DNA from 4 places in the Kocuria oceani genome. Region 4 is predicted to be linked to each of the others. Evidence: riboswitches for the same ligand, from Rfam matches in the RefSeq annotation. Region 4 holds a riboswitch; each other region holds the start of a gene.
The links. A riboswitch is a leader RNA that binds a small molecule or an ion and turns the genes downstream of it on or off. The one in region 4 is predicted to bind cyclic di-AMP.
Positions count from the first base shown of each region.

Region 1: linked by a shared signal. The riboswitch ahead of PU704_RS15060 (C40 family peptidase) and the one ahead of PU704_RS11395 (C40 family peptidase) in region 4 are both predicted to bind cyclic di-AMP.
Region 2: linked by a shared signal. The riboswitch ahead of PU704_RS14845 (NlpC/P60 family protein) and the one ahead of PU704_RS11395 (C40 family peptidase) in region 4 are both predicted to bind cyclic di-AMP.
Region 3: linked by a shared signal. The riboswitch ahead of PU704_RS18270 (C40 family peptidase) and the one ahead of PU704_RS11395 (C40 family peptidase) in region 4 are both predicted to bind cyclic di-AMP.

Region 1 covers NZ_JARAMH010000015.1:32,653-37,465, forward strand. The annotation lists gene PU704_RS15050 (IS256 family transposase) at 1-480, shown strand, start outside; gene PU704_RS15055 (C40 family peptidase) at 940-1,806, opposite strand; gene PU704_RS15060 (C40 family peptidase) at 2,082-2,753, opposite strand; cyclic di-AMP (ydaO/yuaA leader) riboswitch at 2,759-2,950, opposite strand; gene PU704_RS15065 (four-helix bundle copper-binding protein) at 3,547-3,957, shown strand; one part of gene PU704_RS15070 (IS5 family transposase) at 4,052-4,551, opposite strand; one part of gene PU704_RS15070 (IS5 family transposase) at 4,551-4,813, opposite strand, start outside.
Region 2 covers NZ_JARAMH010000014.1:89,126-93,938, forward strand. The annotation lists gene PU704_RS14835 (2-hydroxyacid dehydrogenase) at 1-571, opposite strand, end outside; gene PU704_RS14840 (pyridoxal phosphate-dependent aminotransferase) at 568-1,767, opposite strand; gene PU704_RS14845 (NlpC/P60 family protein) at 1,974-2,474, opposite strand; cyclic di-AMP (ydaO/yuaA leader) riboswitch at 2,480-2,665, opposite strand; gene PU704_RS14850 (alpha/beta fold hydrolase) at 3,142-4,077, opposite strand; gene PU704_RS14855 (TIGR03084 family metal-binding protein) at 4,327-4,813, opposite strand, start outside.
Region 3 covers NZ_JARAMH010000027.1:10,356-15,168, forward strand. The annotation lists gene PU704_RS18260 (DsrE family protein) at 1-16, shown strand, start outside; gene PU704_RS18265 (MBL fold metallo-hydrolase) at 526-1,935, opposite strand; cyclic di-AMP (ydaO/yuaA leader) riboswitch at 2,623-2,803, shown strand; gene PU704_RS18270 (C40 family peptidase) at 2,809-3,486, shown strand; partial or broken gene PU704_RS18275 (helix-turn-helix domain-containing protein) at 3,574-3,861, opposite strand; gene gnd (phosphogluconate dehydrogenase (NAD(+)-dependent, decarboxylating)) at 4,127-4,813, opposite strand, start outside.
Region 4 covers NZ_JARAMH010000009.1:17,582-22,394, forward strand. The annotation lists gene serC (phosphoserine transaminase) at 1-963, opposite strand, end outside; gene PU704_RS11390 (metal-dependent transcriptional regulator) at 1,171-1,860, shown strand; cyclic di-AMP (ydaO/yuaA leader) riboswitch at 2,211-2,400, shown strand; gene PU704_RS11395 (C40 family peptidase) at 2,406-3,095, shown strand; gene PU704_RS11400 (C40 family peptidase) at 3,397-4,329, shown strand; gene PU704_RS11405 (hypothetical protein) at 4,496-4,762, shown strand; gene PU704_RS11410 (NUDIX hydrolase) at 4,680-4,813, opposite strand, start outside.

The DNA.
Region 1 (4,813 bases), on a different contig from region 4:
ACCCACTACGCGGCCAACCTCATGTCGATCTGCCCGAAGAGCATGTGGCCGGCCGTGAAGGCCATGCTGCACAGCGTCTACGACCAGCCCGACGCCGCAGCCGTGCACGCCCAGTTCGACCGCCTGATCGACTACGTCACCGAGAAGCTGCCAGCGGTGGCCGAGCACCTGGGGCAGGCCCGTGAGGACATCCTCGCGTTCACGAGCTTCCCCAAGGACGTCTGGGCCCAGATCTGGTCCAACAACCCCGCCGAGCGGTTGAACCGGGAGATCCGGCGCCGCACGGATGCGGTCGGGATCTTCCCCAACCGGCAAGCCATCGTCCGCCTCGTGGGGGCCGTGCTGGCCGAGCAGACCGACGAGTGGGCCGAGGGCCGCCGCTACCTCGGCCTCGAGGTCCTCACCCGCTGCCGGCTCACCACCGTCGCCGACACCGGAAGCGAGGTGGCCACCGACCCCCTGACCGCACTCACCGCCTGACCCTTACACGAAGGATCGCTACACCACTCGCGGGGGCTTGACCACAAGGAGGGCGCGCCCCTCTGCGAGGAGGGTCGGCGCGCCCTCAGTCGAGGAGCACTCCACCGCGCAGTCTGCGGTGCGTGCAGGGTGGTTGTCCCCAACTCCTGACGTTGCCCTTGAGCGGGAGCAATTTCGCTCTGGATCCTTGCCCGATCCATCTTGGGAATACGCCAGGCTTGCCCCTCGATTTTACTTCTCGTTCCAGCCACCAAGCCAGGCATGTCCCCTCACCACTGGGCCAAGTGATGGTGCCCAGCACAGCCACCGCAGGGCCATCGCAAGGCCAGCATGCCGCGCTCCTGCAGTGAGTCACCGGGACAGGTGTCAGCCGCCCCACCAAGATAGTGAAAGACCGGGTGCGCGGAACCTGTCTGGCCGATCAGGAACCGCACACCCGGAGACTGTGTTCGTCCGGGTTCAGCGCACGCGGATGTAGGTGGGCCCGGAACCCACGTTGACGCTGTCGACGACGGTGCTGCCGCCGTTCCAGCCCCCGTGGACGGCCTTGCCGCCACCGATGTACACGCCGATGTGGGCCGTGCCCATGCCGCCGTCGGCGTAGTAGACGAGGTCGCCGGGCTGCGCCTGGCCGGCGGAGACCTGCGTGCCCAGCGTGAAGTAATCAGCCGGCCAGCCCCGGAAGGTGATGCCAGCGGCCCGCAGGGCATTGTTCACCGCTGCGGTGCAGTCCTGTCCTACCCCGAGCTGGCCCATGGCCGCAGAGGCAATGGTGGCCCCCTTGCCGGAGGCGGAGCTCTGCGGGGCGAGGGTGCGCTCGGCCGCCGGCGCCGGGGCGGGCTTGGGCGCCGGGGCGGTAACCGGGGTCGGGACCGGCTTCGGGGCCTCGACGACGGGTGCGGCCTGAACCACCGGGGCGGGTACCGGGGTGACGACGGGCTTCGGCGCAGGGGCGGCCTGGGCCGCGGGAGCCGCCTGGGCCACGGCGGGAGCTGCCTGCACCACAGAGGCCGCCTGCACGGCCGGCTGCGGGGCGACCACGGGCTTCGGGGCCTCGGCCTTGGGCTCTACCTTCGCGGTCTTCTGCTCGGTCTTGGTCACGTGGGCGACCGGTTCGAGGGACACGGTGGGGGCGGCCGACGGGGTGGCTGCGGCGACGGCCGACAGCGGGGCGTCGGTAGCGGCGCCCTCCTGGGCCGGGGCGGCCTGCACGGAGACGGTGGTGGCCAGGGCCAGGCCCGAGAAGGCCGCGACGGCGGCCACGGTGCGGGCCTTGCCGGTGAACAACGAGCCGATGCCGTTGGAGGAGTTCACGTCACGAGTCATGGGGATTCAGGAGGCTTTCTGGAGGGCCGGGCAGATCTACCGGAACGGTGCGGTGACAGCACGGATTACCCCGGGCAGGGGTGCGAGGTGTCACGGTGGCCGGCAGTGCGGCGATCCGGATCAGGAGTACCGTGCACGGCGGATGAGTGGAGGAGAGGTGCGGTGTCCGTAAAGGACGAGAAGCTCGTGCGGAGAGGCTGGGACTCTCATGCGCAGCAGACGGAGTGCCCAGGGCCCTCCGCGACGACCCCGGTCGTTGCGGAGGGCGAGCCGGGTCAGCGGTAGGTGTAGTAGCCGTCCACCGGCATGGCGTCCACGGAGTGGACGAAGGTGCCCTGGATGGGGTTGAGCGCCGAAATTATCTTGCCACCACCGATGTAGATCCCAATGTGCCCGCCGCCACGCATGGAGACCAGGTCCCCGGGCTGGGGGTTGGCGGTCGGGGTGGCTGCGGCGATCTGCTGGTAGCTGGTGCGGGGGATGTCAATGCCGTTCTGGGCGTAGACCCACTGGGTGAACCCGGAGCAGTCCCAGGCGCCGAAGGCAGTGCCACCCCAGACGTAGCCGGTGCCCTCGCCCTGCATGGCAGTGGCCACCAGGCCGGCGGAGGAGGAATCGGCCCCAAGGGGGGTGATGTCCGCGGACTGGGTCGACAGGCTCGCGGTGGTGGCGGTCTGCTCGGGCGCCGAGGCCTGGGACGCCGGGGTGGCCACGGGCTGGGCAGCGGCCGGAGCCTGGTAGGTATTGGTGGCGAAGTTGGCCGCCGAAGAAGCGACGGGCGCCCACGAGGTGGTGCTGGAGGCTACGGGGATCTCGGCGTAGGCCTGGGCCGGGGCGATGGAGCCGATGAGTGCCGCACCGGCGGCGGCGGCGATCGTGGTGTTGCGCACCGCACTCGAGGTGATTCCGGCGCGGTGGCGGGCAGTGTTCTGCTTGAAAAGCGACATGGGTGAGTTCCTCCCTTTGCCTACGAGGTGAGCTGTCGGATGCGGGTGGGAGACACCCGGCCACCCCGGACGCATGCGTCCTGGGCGACTTAACCCCAAGGCCCGGATCACCGGGACCGAAAATGGTTCCCCCGCTTCTGCCAAGCGATATCTCTTCAAGGACCCCGGGCACCGGCAGAATTCGGCGATGTGCACGAGGGCGCCGACCAGATCGATCATCGGCACGCAGTGGACAGTAGCCCATCCATAACGAAAGTGTCACGTTTAGGTCACGGCCTGGATTCTTCCCTCGGCCGGGGCTGAGAAGCCGGACTCCCGGCCCCGGGAAGGCTCGTTCCGGAAGAGATAGGTTCGTCGCCCAGTGGACCTCGTCACCCAGCTATTGGCCGACCCGGGACCGGATGACTAGGCAAAATGGCATCGTGGCGCGCATTTCGCTGGACACAGTCGACGACGACAAGGGGCCTAGGACTACGCGTAGTCTCCAGCGTTGCTTGGGCAAGTACCAAGGTTCCGTGAGGGAATCTTCGAGGTGGCTCACAGTTTGGGAAGGTCTCGGGGCGCCTTTTCGAGGTGCACGGCGGGATTTCTTCACGGAATCTCTATATTCGGCCCGCTGCACCGATGTGCAAGTCAGTCGATGGGATGCAGTTGCGCACCACTGAGGTGTTGATCTTCATCAAATCTTCAAACTTTCGGGGCGCGTCACACGGAAACGGCAGTCTACGGTCGATGACATGGCGGGCTGGCTCCGGCCGGTTCGTCTCCTGCTGAACCGATGAAGGAGCAAGTCATGACTCATCACGTGAGCGCGATGCTGGAGACCTACCCGAAGGACCTCGGTGGGGTGGACAAGGAGAAGCTGGCCGCCTGCATCGAGGCCTGTTTCGAGTGCGCCCAGACCTGCACCGCCTGCGCCGATGCGTGCCTGTCCGAGGACATGGTCGCGGAGCTGACCAAGTGCATCCGCACCAACCTGGACTGCGCGGATCTGTGCGAGGTCACCGGGCGGGTGCTCTCCCGGCACACCGGCTACGACGCCAACATCACCCTGGATACGATCCGGGCCTGCCAGATGGCCTGCAAGGCGTGCGCCGATGAGTGCGAGAAGCACGCGGACATGCACGAGCACTGCCGGATCTGTGCTGAGGCCTGCCGGCGCTGCGAGGCCGCCTGCGCCGAGCTGGTCGCCTCCCTGGGCTGAGCAGAACCTGCGCTGACCCATCACCCGGGCGGCGGAGGCGGTGAGAAGGCCCGTGGCCGGCTGGGATCGGCGCCACGGGTGGGATCCCAGACCTTTAGACCTGGTCTCGTAACTCTTCTACCTGACGCAGTCGGCGGAAGTTGATGAGCGTGACGGCGAGCAAGAGCAGCGGGAGCAGCGTGGCTGCAGTGCGGTCGTAACGGATCCCGAGACGCTTGAACCGCAGGACCCAGGAGATGGTGCGCTCCACGACCCAGCGGTGCCGGCCCAGGTGGGTCTTGGCCTCGATTCCGCGCCGGGCGATCCGGACCTTGATGCCTCGCCGGTGCAGGTAGCGGCGGCACCTCGGGTAGTCGTAGCCCTTGTCCGCGTGCAGCTTCTCCGGCCGGCGGCGGGGCCGCCCCGGACGCCTTCGCCGGCCACGCACACTCGGGTTGGTCTCCAGCAACGGCTCGAAGAGTTTGCTGTCGTGGACGTTTGCGGCTGAGGCCAGCACATGCAGGGGCAGCCCGGCCGCGTCGGTGAGCAGGTGGTACTTCGTCCCCGGTTTCCCGCGGTCGGTGGGGTTCGGGCCGGTCAGCTCGCCCCCCTTTTGGCACGTACGGACACCGCGTCGATACTGGCCCGCGACCAGTCGAGGATCTCCTGCTCGGAGAGCTCCTCGAGCACTGCCCGGTGCAGCTTCTCCCACACCCCGGCCCCCTGCCACTGCCTGAGCCGGCGCCAGGCGGTGTGCCCGGACCCGCAGCCCAGGGCCGGGGGCAGGTCCCGCCAACGGCACCCGGTGTGCAGCACGAACAGGATCCCCTCCAGTGCCGCCCGGTCCTCGATCCGGGGTCGCCCACCGGGCCCTCGA
Region 2 (4,813 bases), on a different contig from region 4:
GGGCGCCCAGCTCGGCGGCGACCCCGGGATCGATCTCGCTGCGCGACTGGTAGACGATCTCCATGCCGAAGGCCTTGGCCCTGCGCGCGGTCGCCTGGCCGATGCCGCCCATGCCGACGACGCCGAGGGTCTTGCCCTGCAGGCTGCTGCCGAGCAGGAAGAACATGCCCCACTTCCACTCCTGGCCGGAGCGGATGAGCCGTTCCCCCTCGCCGAGCCGGCGGGTCGCCATGAGGACGAGGCCCAGCGCGATGTCCGCGGTGGCCTCCGTGAGCACCCCGGGGGTGTTGGTGGCCACGACGCCGCGCTCGCTGCAGGCCGGCACGTCGATGTTGTCGTAGCCGACGGCGACGTTCGCGACCACCTGAAGCTGCGGGCCGGCGGCGTCGAGAAGCTCCGCGTCGACGCGTTCGGTCAGCAGGCTCACCACGGCGTCGGCGCCGGCCACGCGGCGCAGGAGCTCTTCGCGGTCGATCGACTGCGGGCCCGGCCAGGCGTCGACCTCGTGCGCGGCGCGAAGCTTCTCGACGGCGGCGTCGGGCACCTGTCCCGTGACGACGACCCGGCTCATGCCGACTCGATCCACTGGCACAGGCGGCCGAGGCCGTCGCGGATGTCGGCGACGTCGATGCCCGAGTAGGCGAGCCGGATGTACTGCTGCTCCTCACCCGGCAGGCGCCGGCCGAAGTGCTCCCTCGTGCAGAAGGAGACGCCGGTCTCGTGCAGCGCCGCCGTGGCGAAGTCGCCGACCGCCGTGTACCCCATGCGCTCCATGGCGGCGGTGACGTCCGGGAACAGGTAGAAGGTCGACTGCGGCACGGCAACGTGCATGCCGGGAGTCGCGTTCACGAGCTCGCAGGCGGCGTCTCGGCGCTCACGCAGGACGTCGAGCATCTGCTGCACGGGCTCCTGGGGGCCGCGGAGCGCCTCGACGCCGGCCCACTGCACGTAGTGCGTGGTGCAGGACTCGTCGTTGGTGTTGAGGGTGCTCAGCACCTTGGCGATCTCGGGCGGCGCGACGGCGCAGCCGAGGCGCGAGCCGGTCATGGCGAACTTCTTGCTGAACGTGTACAGGATGACGGTGCGCTCGGCCATGCCGGGGAGCGACGCGATCGAGCTCGAGACCCCCTCGTAGCGCGTCTCGAAGTAGGCCTCGTCGGAGAGCACCCAGAGGTTGTGCTCCTGGGCCAGCTGAGCGATGGCCTCGCGCTCGGCCGCCGTCGACTCGGCCGAGATGGGGTTCTGCAGGTCGTTGTAGATGATGGCGACCGTGTTCGAGGTGATCGAGGCGCGCACCTGGTCGAGGTCGATCGCGAAGCCGCTCTCCGTGGGGAGGTAGCGGTACGGCACCGCCGTGCCGCCGAGGTACTCGATCTGCGACTCGTAGATCGGGAAGCCGGGGTTCGGGTAGAGCACCTCCTGGCTTGGGTTCATGACCGCCTGCAGGAACTTCGTGATGACGGGCTTGCCGCCGGTCATCACGACGATGTTCTCGGGGGTGAGGTCGATGCCGCGGCGCGAGCCGAGGTCCTCGGCGAGGGCCTCCCGCAGCTGGGGGATGCCGGGGCCGGGGCAGTAGCCCGTGTAGCCGTCGGCGATGGCCCGGTTCATGGCCTCGATGATGTGCGGGGCCGTCGGGATGTTGATGTCGCCGAGGTGGAAGGGGTACACGCGGTTCCCCTGCGCCTTCCAGGCGGCCGCGGCCTGGGCGACGCTGAAGGCGGTTTCGGTGCCCAGCCGGTCGAGCCGGTGCGCGAGTTCTCGCATGCTGTTCCACTCCTCGTCGAGTTGGCGGTCGATCCGTGGGCGGATCCACCCTGAGCATACGACTCATATATCAGGCTGTGAAGGGTGGTGCGGTAACCAATTCCGACAGGGAGCAGTGCCGTGGGGTTTCCCCGTTCCAGACGTCGTCCCGATGTGAGCGGGAGCGCGGTTCCGTCGGAACCGCGCTCCCGCTCACATGCGTGGGGTCAGCGCACGCGGATGTAGACGGGTCCCGAGCCGACGTGGACGGTCTGGATGACCGTCTGGTGGCCGTTCCAGCCGCCGTGGACGGCCTTGCTGCCGCCGATGTACACGGCGATGTGGGCGAAGCCCATGCCGCCGTTGGCGTAGTAGACCAGGTCACCGGGCTGGGCCTGGGCGGCGGAGACCCGGTGGCCGAGATTCAGGTAGGAGACCGGCCACCCGTGGTGGTTGATCCCGGCCGCACGCAGGGACTTGGTGACCAGAGAGGTGCAGTCCTGACCCACACCGAGCTGGCTCTTGGCCGCGGCGGCGATGGTCGCGGCCTTGCCGGACTGGGACTGGATGCTGAGGAGCTGCTGGGGGGCTGCGGCCGGGGCGGCCTGGGCCGGAGCCACGCTGCCGAGCGCCATGGCGCCGGCGGCGACCGCCATGGTCGCCGTGCGTCCCAGGGGGAACGCGCGCTGGGCGCGGTGGCGGGGCGTGCGGGAGTGGAAGATGGGCATGAGTGATGTCCTCCCTCTTGCCTGCGAGGTGAGCTGTCGGATGCGGGTGGGAGACACCCGGTCGCAGGGTGGAGGCCCTGGCGACTTAACCCCTAGGTCCCAGGGGAGGGACCGTTTCTGGTTCCCCCGCTTCTGCCGAGCGATGTGTTCAGGGGGCCCCGGGCACCGGCAGAATTCGGCGATGTGCACGGGGGTGCCGATAAGTGGGGGAATCGGCACGGAGAGAACACTAATCGAAAAGTAACGAGAAAGTCTCGTTTTCATCACGGGCGTGTCTCGGAATCTGCTGCAATCCGGCCGTGAGCCTTCGCGTTCGCGCGAAGCTGCTTGGGGAGGGGCGCCGACGGGGATCCTCTGGTAGGCGCATCTCAAGACAAAAGTGGGCTTGACCTGGGGCTCTGTTCCACTCGTGTCCGCTGGCGAGTCCGCCTCTGCCCTGGGGCGGGGCGTCCGGGGGTGACACGCGCGTTATGGCGCGAGAAACCGCGGGGAATGCTTCACGGAGCATTAGGCGGCCGACGTGAGCGGCTCCTTGGCAGGGGCGGAAAGGGCGACATCTTTGTGGGTCACAAGGTTCAAACAAGAATTCGCTAAAAGAAATTATGGCGCTTGTCATGACCGCCGGTGTGGGTCGGTTCTCTTCGCGGACCCTTCCGGCGTGCCTGCCCTACATCCCGCCCTCGTCGACCTCGGCGGCGTCGAGCAGGTTGTCCAGGACCCGGTCGAGTTGGGCCACGAGGGAGAGGTGCCCCTCGTGCTCCAGCAGGTGCGCCCAGGCGCCTGGTATGCGCGCGGCGAGCCACTCCCCGTGGGCCAAGGGGACGGTGCGGTCCTCCCGGCCGTGCCAGATCCGGGTGGGCACGGCGATCTCCTCCACGGCGAAGCCCCAGGGGCGGTTTACCGCCAGGTCGTCGTCGCGCCAGCCCACGATGCCCTGGCGCCGGGAGTGCTCGGCCGCGCCCATGACGTAGTCGGCGAAGTCCCCGGTCATCACCGCCCGGTCCACCGGCGGGAGCATGGCGCGCAGCAGCTCGACGACGTCGCCGTCCGGCGCCGAGGCGGCCGCGGTCATGGCCTGCACCTGCTCCTCGAGGTAGGCCTCGAGTGCCCGGCGACCCTGCCGGGCGGCGGTGAACTCGGCCGCGCTGTCCTCGTCCATCCCGGCGACCGGGTCCAGTCCCTCGGCGCGCGGCGGGGCGTAGCCGGCCAGCGAGGCGACCGCGCGGCAGCGGCCGGGCAGCAGCGCGCCGCACGCCAGGGCGCGCGGGCCGCCACTGGACCAGCCCAGGGCGAGGAACTGCTCCGCACCCACGTTGTCCAGCACGCATAGAGTGTCGGCCACGGCGCCGGCCACCGTGCCGGGGGCCGTCTCTTCTGGGAGCGGGTCCGAGGTGCCGTAGCCGGGGCGCGAGACGGTGAGCACTTGCAGCCCGCGCTCCGTAGCCGCGCGCTCGAGCGGCCCGAACGGGACCGCGGCGCCAGGCGCGCCGTGGTGGAAGACCACCGGCAGGCCGCCGGGCGGGCCGATGAGCCGGAACTCCAGGCGGCGTCCGTCCGGCGCGGTGACGCTGCGGTTGCCCTGGTCCTCCGTGCGCGCGCTCATGCGTTCTCCCGGTCTCCGATGGTCGCTGTTGTGCTCCTGTGGCGCCTGGTTGCCTTCACGCTAGGACTCGGCAGCGCCCGGGACTAAGGGTCCTGGCGGCATGTGACGGATTGGCGCCGGGAGCGCCGACAGCGCGGCCCACTCAGCGTGAGTTGCCTGCTCCAGCGCTCGGCCGAGCTCGTCACCCCAACCGGCTGTGCCACCAGCAACGTCGCCGCTACCCGCCCCGGTGCTTCCTCCGCATGCGGCCTACGACAGCGGGGCTCGCCCCGGGCCCGGTCGGCCGGCGAAGGCCTGGACGATGTCGAGCCAGGCGTCGGCGTCGGGTCCTTCCGCGACGAGGCTCCCGTCCTGGCGGTGCCGCCGCCGGGTGGCGAGCAGGGCGAAGTCCAGGGCGGGGCCGTGGACGCGTTGAGCTGCCTCGGCCGGTCCCCAGGTCCAGGTCTTGTCCTCGTGGGTGAGCTCGACGCGGAACGGCTCGGCCGGCGGGTCCAGCTGGCGCTGCTTGAAGGCGTAGTCGCGGGTGGCCACGCCCAGGTGGGCGACGTGCCGCAGCCGCTGCGAGGCGACCGGGGGAACCCCGAGGGCGTCGCGGACGTCCTGGCCGTGGGCGAAGGTCTCCATGATCCGGGCGCTGGCCATCATGGGCGCCCCCATGGGCGGGCCGATCCACGGGATGCGCTCGCCTTCCGGCACGGCGGCGAGCCGCTCGAGCACACGGCGCCGGCTGTCCTGC
Region 3 (4,813 bases), on a different contig from region 4:
CTACCTGCACCCCTGACCCCACCACCGAGGTCCGGGACGGGCGAAACCGACTGCCCCTGGGGGCAGTTCCGGGCCTGCAGGGCCTCACGGCCCCGAAGGTGCATGGACCCGGCTGATCACCACGCAGCGCCTACCCGTCGATGTCGAGGAGAGCTCTGCTGGTCACGGTTCGGTACCGCCAACGGTCGCCCCTGGCGTGGACCCGCGCAACATCAACGCCATCCCGCTGAGCAGAGACACCGCAGCGGTGATAACAAGCAGCGCCCCCAACCCCAGGTCCGGAATGACCGCACCGGCGATGGCCGGGGCGACGACCAAGATGAAGACCTCACGAGAAGACAGACCGTGAACGCCCCGCCTGCACGGTCGGGCATCAGCTCGGCGGTCCAAGCTCCGAAAACCGCCACTCACAGGTCAGGAACCAGTACCCGGGCACCCGCAATTCCCAAGAGGCGGACACGGCAGGAGGGGCCGCCCGCAATCAGCGGGCGGCCCCTCCGGGCGCTCAAGGCTCGGTGTCCCCGGTCAGCCGGCGGGGGTGGTCTCCAGGGCGTCCTGCCGGGCGGACCAGGCGGCGTAGGAGCCCCCGAGCTCCACCACGTCGTAGCCGGCGTGGCGCAGGGTGGAGGCGACGACCGAGCTGCGCAGCCCGCTCTGGCAGTAGGTCACGATCGTGCCCTGCTGCGGGAGCCGGTCCAGGTTCCACAGGACCCGGCCGCCGTGCAGCTGGGTGGAGCCGGGGACGGAGCCGGCGGCGTGCTCGCTCACGGCGCGCACGTCCAGCAGCAGCGCCTTGTCGAAGGCCTCGACCTCCTCGGGGGAGACCAGCCGCGGGGTGGTCTGCGGCAGGCCCTCGATCCCGGTGACGTAGCCGGCCACGGCGTCGATGCCCACGCGCACCAGGTGGTCCCAGAACTCCTGGGCGGCCTCCTGGTCGGGCGCCAGCAGCACCAGCGGCCGGTCGTCGGCCTCGGGGTTCACGGCCCAGGCGCCGAAGGTCGCGATCGACTTCCCCGCCGGGATGTTCAGCGCCCCGGCCACGGTCCCGGTGTGCACCTCGTCCGCGGAGCGGGTGTCCACGAAGGTCACCTCGCCGGCCGCCAGCTGCTGGGCGACCTGCTGCGGGTCGAACTCGGGCAGGGGCGCCCGATCGCCCATGACGGCCGGCCCCCGGCGGTTCTGGTTCTTCATCCGGCCGAAGTAGAACGGGGCGTCCGGCTGGCCGTCGAGCAGCTCGGCGACGAAGCCGGCCTCGTCGTCGGCGGCCAGGTAGGGGCCCCACCAGGCGTAGAGCCGCTCGTAGCCCACCGTGGTGGAGGGGATCGCGCCCAGGGCCTTGCCGCAGGCCGAGCCCGCGCCGTGGCCGGGGAAGACCTGGACGTGGTCGGGCAGGGTCAGGAACTTCTCCTTGAGGCTGGCGAACATCTGCTGTGCGCCGAGAAAGCGGGTGTCCACGCCGCCGGCGGCCTCGTCCAGCAGGTCCGGGCGGCCCAGGTCGCCGGAGAACACGAAGTCGCCGGTGAGCAGGTAGCCGGGGGCGTCGGCGAAGGCGCCGTCGGTGACCAGGAAGGACAGGTGCTCGGGGGTGTGGCCCGGGGTGTGCACCGCGGCCACCACGATGTTGCCGATGCGGATCTCGTCGCCGTCGTGCAGGCGCGCGGCCTCGAACTCGTACTGCCAGTCCTCCCCGCCCTCGCCGGAGACGTGGATGTCCGCGCCGGTGGCCGCGGCCAGCTCGCGGGTGCCGGAGAGGTAGTCGGCGTGGATGTGGGTCTCGGTGACCGCGGTGATCTCCATGCCGTTCTTCGCGGCTGTGTCCCGGTAGACGTCGATGTCGCGGCGGGCGTCGACCACCAGCGCCTGGCCGGTGCGCTGGCACCCGATGAAGTAGCTGGCCTGGGCGAGGTCCTCGTCGTAGATGCGCTCGATCAGCATGAAACTCTCCTTCACGGAGTCAGTGGAACAAGGGTTCGGCGGAGGTCCCTCCGGCCATCTGCCCACCAGCGTAATACCCCCCGGGGTATGTTGCAAGTACCCCCCGGGGTACCTTGAAGAAGTGATGTTTGGCCTTTCCAGCGTTCCGTCGGCGTCGGCGAGCACGGCGGCACGTGAACTGAAGCGAGACCATCAACCAGGGAGAGCCGCTGCCCAGATTCGTTGGGGTGAGGCGACCCCCACCAGGCGGCACGGACGGCCCCTACGCGTGAAGATTCCGTGAAGCTATCCGCGCTTTCCGCCCCCGTGCGCTGGCATTTGAATGTGAGGTAGCTGGCACTTCATCCGTCAACAGGAGCGGGATTTCGCGTGCTACGGCCTCCGCGGGCCGGGGCCTTCCCTGGAGCGGCCGGGGGGCGCCCAGCAACGATCGACACATGCCGCCACCAAGGGGTGGCTTGCGAAATAGCAGGTCAAAACGTCCTTCGGGCTGCCACTGCGGACCGCGAGCTGGTCGGAGGACTGAGCCCCTCCACCCTTGCCGTCGGCTCTAGCTGAGGGGCAGGCTCTTCAGCGCCGACCCATGACAGTGAGCCAGATCCCTCCCCGCCTGCATCGTTATCAGTCCGTTATATTTACGCTATGGTCCTCTACGTGCCGATGGCCAATCTCATCGGCACCCCGGGCACTTCGCCGAATCCTGCCGGTGCCCGGGGTCCGCATCACAGAGACGACTTGGCAGGAGCGGGGGAACCACACACGGTCCCACCCCCGGGACCTAGGGGTTAAGCCGCCAGGGCCCCCACCCTGCGGCCGGGTGTCTCCCACCCGCATCCGACAGCTCACCTCGCAGGCAAAGGGAGGAACTCACTCATGCCCATGTTCCAGCGCCACACTGCTCGCCACCGCGCCCAGACCTCTTCGCGCCTGGTACGCAACACCACGTTGACGGTCGCCGCCGGCGCCGCAGTGCTCGGCTCCATCACCCCGGCCCAGGCCTACGCCGAGCTCCCCGCCTCCTCGGGGACCTCCTACGCCGCTCCCGTCTCTGCGGTGGCGACCCTCGCCACGACCACCGCCCCAGCGCCCACCACTCCCGCGGCCCCGGCCGCACCGGTCTCTGAGACGGAGGCCGCCCCGACGCCGCAGACCACCTCGACCTCGAGCCTCTCCACCCAGTCCTCAAACGTCTCCGAGCTCACCGGGGACTCCACCGCTGCCGGCGGCCTCGTCGGCACCGCGATGCAGGGCGTGGGCACCGGCTACGTCTGGGGCGGCACGGACTTCGGCGCCTGGGACTGCTCCGGGTTCACCCAATGGGTCTACGCCCAGAACGGCATCGACCTCCCGCGCACCAGCCAGCAACAGTGGGCCGCCGGCACCCCGACCACCAACCCGCAGCCGGGAGACCTCGTCGTCCAGAACGGCGGCGCCCACATCGGGATCTACCTCGGTGGCGGCAAGATGATCTCCGCGCTGAACCCCACCCAGGGGACCTTCGTCCACTCCGTGGACGCCATGCCGACGGACGGCTACGTCACCTTCCGCTGAATCTGGAATGCAGTCCCACAGTCGCCCATGACGGCGTGAGCCGTCACGGGCGACTGTGGGACTGCGGCAACACCCGAGGTGACGGACTCAGATCGCCGTCGCCTGCGGCAGCTCCCGGATCCGGCGATAGAGAGTGGCCCTGGACATCCCGAGGTCCCGAGCAACCTGAGTGGCCGGCTCCCCACCCTCGATGAGTCGCAGCGCGTTGCGAATCTGAGAATCCATAAACGTCTGGCGCCGCCCGCCGAGGTCCTTGCCGGCAGCCCTCCGCTTGGCCACCGAGTCAGTGATCCGCTCCCGCTTGATCTCCAGCTCCATCTGCGCCAATGCGGCCATGACGGTAAGGACCATCGAGCCCGGGACTGGCGCACGATCGGTGACAACTGAGCTGACTTGATGACCGCTATCCGGCCATATGTAAGGCCGGTCTACCTTTCTGATTCGCGACGAGGGAACTTTCCTCGTCCACGTCACCGACCGGTGCGGCCGTCCCGAGCCGTGTCGGTGTTGGTGCAGTAGTGGGAGGTCCGGCGGGTGGACGGAACCGTCAGCTTCTGGAGGCCCTACAGCGATTCCGCTGGCAGCCTGGTGCCGGCCGCGCACTGTGTTCCCGGTCTCCGCCGGGGTGGATGGCGCGGCTCTACTGCTCGGCGGGGTGGGCCGGGTCCTCACCGGGGCCAGCCTCGACATGCTCGGGCCCGGCCGCGGCGTCCTTGACGGCATGGCCACCGAACTGCTGGCGCATCGCCGCGATCATCTTCATCGCCGGGCCCTCGTCCTGGCGAGAGGCGAAGCGGGCGAACAGAGCGTTGGAGATGGCCGGAACCGGTACCGCCAGATCCAGGGCGGCTTCCACGGTCCACCGACCCTCCCCGGAGTCCTCGGCGTAACCGGCCAACCGATCGAGGTGCTCGTCCTCGTTCAGAGCGTTGACCGCCAGATCGAGCAACCAGGACTTGATGACCGAGCCCTCACGCCAGGAGTTGAAGGTCTCCCGCACCGACGTGACATGACCGGCGGCCTCGAGCAGCTCCCAGCCCTCGGCGTAGGCCTGCATGATGGCGTACTCGATGCCGTTGTGGACCATCTTCGCGAAGTGGCCGGCACCGTGCTCCCCGGCGTGCACGAACCCGAACTCCCCAGCGGGCTTGAGAGAGTCGAAGATCGGCTGGACCTTCGCCACGGTCGTCTCGTCCCCGCCGACCATCAGGGCGTAACCCTGGGTGATGCCCCACACCCCGCCGGAGACCCCACAGTCGAGGTACTCGATGCCCTTCTCGGCCAGCTTCTTCGCCCGGGGGCTGTCGTGGATCCAGCGGGAGTTGCC
Region 4 (4,813 bases):
CGAGTCGAAGTCCACCGTGGTGATCACCGTGGAGCGGTCCTGCGGGCGGGCCACGAAGGGGGCGGCGAAGGGGGAGGCCTCGGCCCAGGCGTAGACCAGGTCGGAGGACTCCTTCGTGCGGGCCGCCGCCCAGGCCATGCCGCCCCGGTCGTTGAGCCAGCGCAGCTGCTCGTCCAGCATCACCAGCGTGGCCAGCGCCGGGGTGTTGTAGGTCTGGTCCTTGCGAGAGTTCTCCAGGGCCGTGGTCAGCTTCAGGAAGTCGGGGACCCAGCGCCCGGAGGCGCCGATCCGTTCGATCCGCTCGATCGCGGCGGGGGAGAAGGCCCCCAGCCACAGCCCGCCGTCGGAGCCCAGGTTCTTCTGCGGGGAGAAGTAGTAGACGTCCGCCGCGGAGAGGTCCGCGGCCATTCCGCCCGCCGCCGAGGTGGCGTCGACCAGCACCAGCGCCTCGTCCGCGATGCCGGCGGGCCGGACCACGGGGGCGGCCACCCCGGTGGAGGTCTCGTTCTGGGGCCAGGCGTAGACGTCCACGCCGTCCTCCGCCCGCGGCTCCGGACGGGTGCCGGGCAGGGTCTCCACCACGGAGGAGGCCTCCAGGAACGGCGCGGCGTCCGTGGCCTGGGCGAACTTGGCGCCGAACTCGCCGAACACCAGGTGCTGGGCCTTGGCCTCGACCAGCCCGAAGACGGCGGCGTCCCAGAAGGCGGTGGCCCCGCCGAGGCCGAGCAGGACCTCGTGGCCCTCGGGCAGACGGAGGAACTGCGCCAGGCCCTCGCGCACCGAGCCCACGAGCCGCCGGACCGGGGCCTGCCGGTGGGAGGTCCCGAGCAGCCCGGCCCCGGCCCGGGCGACGGCGTCGACCTGCTCCGGGCGGACCTTGGAGGGCCCGGCGCCGAACCGGCCGTCGGCCGGGAGCAGGTGCTGGGGGATGGTGACGTGTGCGGACAACGGGTGCTCCCTCATGACGGACGTGCGGCGGGCGGCGGGCGCGGCGGTGGTGGTGCAGGGGCGTGCACGGCCGGGCCCCGGCCCATTCTGCCCCACCCGGACCCGGGCCCCGCCGCGGCCCGGTCCCCTCCGCGGCAGGGGACCGCGGACTAAGCTCGTGCGGGAAGACCGGACCGGGCGGGATCCCCGGGGACGGACGGCCGGACGAAGGATGACTGAGGCATGAGCGATCTGATCGACACCACGGAGATGTACCTGCGGACCGTGCTCGAGCTCGAGGAGGAGGGCATCACGCCCATGCGGGCGCGCATCGTCGAGCGCCTCGACCACTCCGGGCCCACCGTCTCGCAGACGGTGTCCCGGATGGAGCGCGACGGACTGCTGACGGTGGGGGCCGACCGCTCCCTGGTCCTCACCGAGCTGGGCCGCGAACGCGCGGTGCAGGTGATGCGCAAGCACCGTCTGGCGGAGCGGCTGCTGGCCGACGTCATCGGACTGGACCTGGCCCAGGTCCACGACGAGGCGTGCCGCTGGGAGCACGTGATGAGCGAGCAGGTCGAACGGCGGCTGGTGGACCTGCTGCACAGCCCCCGATACTCCCCGTACGGCACGCCGATCCCGGGCCTGGCCGCACTGGGCGTCGGGGACAGCCCCTCGGCGGCGGGGCACCCCTCCCTGCTGGAGGCCGCCCGCGCGGATCCGGAGGCGACGCACACCGTGGCGCTGCTGCCGGAGGTGGTGCAGGCCGACGCCGCGCTGCTGGGCGTGCTGAGCGACGTCGGCGTGCTCACCGGGGCCGTCGTTCGGGCCCGCGTGGAGGGCCAGCGGGTGCGGATCGAGGTCGCCGAGACCGGCCGGTCCGCGGAGATCGACCTGCGCACGGCCGGGGCCATCCGGGTCCTCGCCGTCTGAGCGCCCGTCGGGTCGTGCCCGGCCCGAGGGCAGGTCACGGGACAGGTCACGGGGCCCTGCGCGAGACCCGGCCACCCTTGTGGGGACGTTCACAAGGCACTTTCGGCCAGTTCGGCCGGACCGTGCCCCGCCGGCGGCGAATGCCCTGGTGAGCCGCGGGTTCAGGGGTGCCCGGACCCTCGCTCCACCGTGCGCCGCCGGATCGCACTGATAGTCCGGAGCGACATAATCCACAGGTTTTCGTCCGGCCCGAGATGCAATTCCGTGATCGGCCGTGATCAAAACGTGACACTTCCGTAACCGGTCATGTATTGTTCAACCCGTGCTGATCACTGGTCGGATCGGCATCCTCGTGCACATCGCCGAATTCTGCCGGTGCCCGGGGCCCATGCACAGAAACTGCTTGGCAGAAGCGGGGGAACCATTTCCGGTCCCGGTGATCCGGGGCCTTGGGGTTAAGTCGCCGGAGCGCATGCGCTCCGCGGCCGGGTGTCTCCCACCCGAATCCGACAGCTCACCTCGTAGGCAAAGGGAGGAACACACCCATGGCTATTTTCAAGCAGAGCACCGCCCGCCACCGCGCCGAGACCACCTCGAACGCCGTGCGCAACACCACGATCGCCGCCGCCGCCGGCGCCGCGATCGTCGGCTCCATCGCCCCGGCCCAGGCCTACGCCGAGATCCCCGCGGCCTCCGGTGCCGCCTACTCGGCCCCGGCTCCGGCCGCCGCCTCGCTGGCCTCCTACACCTACCAGGCCCCGGCCCCCGCCGCCTACCAGGCCCCCGTTGCCGCGCAGCCCGCCGCCCCGGCCTACCAGGCCCCGGCCCCCGCCGCGCAGCCGGCGGTCTCCACCGCGAGCGTGACCCCGCAGGCCAACGCCACGACCGAGATCACCGCGGCCGCCGGCGGCATCGTGGGCACCGCCCAGCAGGGCATCGGCTCCGGCTACGTCTACGGCGGCACCGCCTTCGGCGCCTGGGACTGCTCCGGCTTCACCCAGTGGGTCTTCGCCCAGAACGGCATCGACCTGCCCCGCACCACCTGGGCCCAGTTCGCCGCCGGCACCCCCGTGTCCAACCCGCAGCCCGGCGACCTCGTCTCCCAGAACGGTGGGGGCCACGTGGGCATCTACATCGGCGGCGGCAAGATGATCTCGGCGCTGAACCCCTCGCAGGGCACGCAGATCCACTCCGTCAACGCCATGCAGCTCGACGGCTACTACCGGATCGGCTGATCCGGCTCGTCTCCCGCGGAGACCCCAGGGTCCCCGCGGGAGGCACCCGGTCCCTCCCGGACCACCCGGACCCGCACTCCCGGGTCCCCCCCCCGCACATCCGTCCTCTCCGACGCCGTGCGCCCCGTCCGCCTTCGGACGCCCTCCTCCGTTCCCCCCGCCGTGCGCGGCCCTCCGCATCCGGACGGCCGCGCTGCCGGAGATCGATCACCCCGCGCGCCTGCGCGCGGGGTGATCCGTGCTGTCACCGCAGTCTCCCGGCAGGTTCGCCCGGCCCTCCAGAAAGCCTGCTGAAACCCCCATGACTCGTGACCTGAACTCCTCGACCGGCGTCACCTCCCTCCTGACCGGCCGGGCCCGCACCGTGGCCGCCGTCGCCGCCCTCTCCGGCCTGGCGCTGGCCACCACCGTCTCCGCGCACGAGGCCCCGGCCCAGGAGGCCGCCGCCGACGCCCCGCTGTCCGCCGTGGCCGCGGCGACCCCGTCCGCCGCCCCCACCGTCTCCCTCGCGCCGGTCGCCCACGTGACGAAGGCCCAGGACGAGTCCGAGAAGAAGCAGACCGAGAAGGCCGAAAAGAACGAGAAGAAGGCGGCCGAGAAGAAGGCGGAGCCCGAGGCCCGCGAGACCGTCCAGCGGCCGGCAGCGACGCCGGCGGCGCAGCCGGTCGTCGCCCCGGCCCCGCAGCCGGCCGCCCCCGCCGTGCAGGCCGCCCCTGTCGTGGCCCCCGTGGCGCAGCCGGCGCCGAAGGCCGTGGCCGCCCCGAAGCCCGCCCCGGCCCCGCAGCCGGCCGCCCCCGCCGTGCAGGCCGCCCCGCAGCCGGCCGTGAAGCAGGCCCCGGCGCCGAAGCCGGCCGTCCAGGCGGCCCCGGCGGCCGAGCGCACCGTCGCCCCGCAGAGCTCCGCCTCCGGCAAGGGCGCCACCATCTCCTCGGCCGCTCTGGGCCAGCTCGGCGTCGGCCAGGACTGCACGGCCCTGGTCACCAACGCCCTGCGCGCCGCCGGCATCAACCACCACGGCTGGCCGGCCTCCTATCTGAGCCTCGGCACGCAGGTCTCCGCCGGCCAGGCCAAGCCCGGCGACCTCGTCTACTACGCCGACGGCGGCATGGGCTCGGCCCACATCGGCGTCTACATCGGCGGCGGCAAGGCCGTGCACGGCGGCTGGAACGGCGGCACCACGGTCATCGACAGCGTCAACGTGGGCTCCGGCCCGATCTACGTCCGCGTGCGCTGACCGCACGCGAGGACATCGGTTCGGGTGCGCGGATCCTGGTCGGCCAGACAGGTTCCGCGCACCCGCTGCTCGTCCGGCGGCCGCCCGCCCACCGTGCCCGGTGCGCGCCGCCGACCGGTCCGGCCACTGCCCGGCCCGCGTCGCCCGGCGCCGATAGACTGGACCCATGGCCACCGACCTCAGCCGCAACGCCCGCACCAGCCTGGACCGTGAGTACGCCTACATGGCCTACGGCATGATCGGCGGCGCCGTGCCCGGGATCGTGGTCGGCCTCGTGGTGGCCGCGTTCGTCGGCCACGCCGCCATGTGGCTGTCCGTCTTCGGCGGTGTCGGCATCGTGCTGGGCCTGGTCACCGGGCTCCTGCTCCACCGGCGGCACCGCGCCGCGGGCGAGCTGGACGATCCGCAGGGGAGCCCAGCAGCGCGGGAATGACGTGCTCCCGGAGCAGCGGCGCCAGATCGGCCGGCAGCGCGGCGGGCGAGA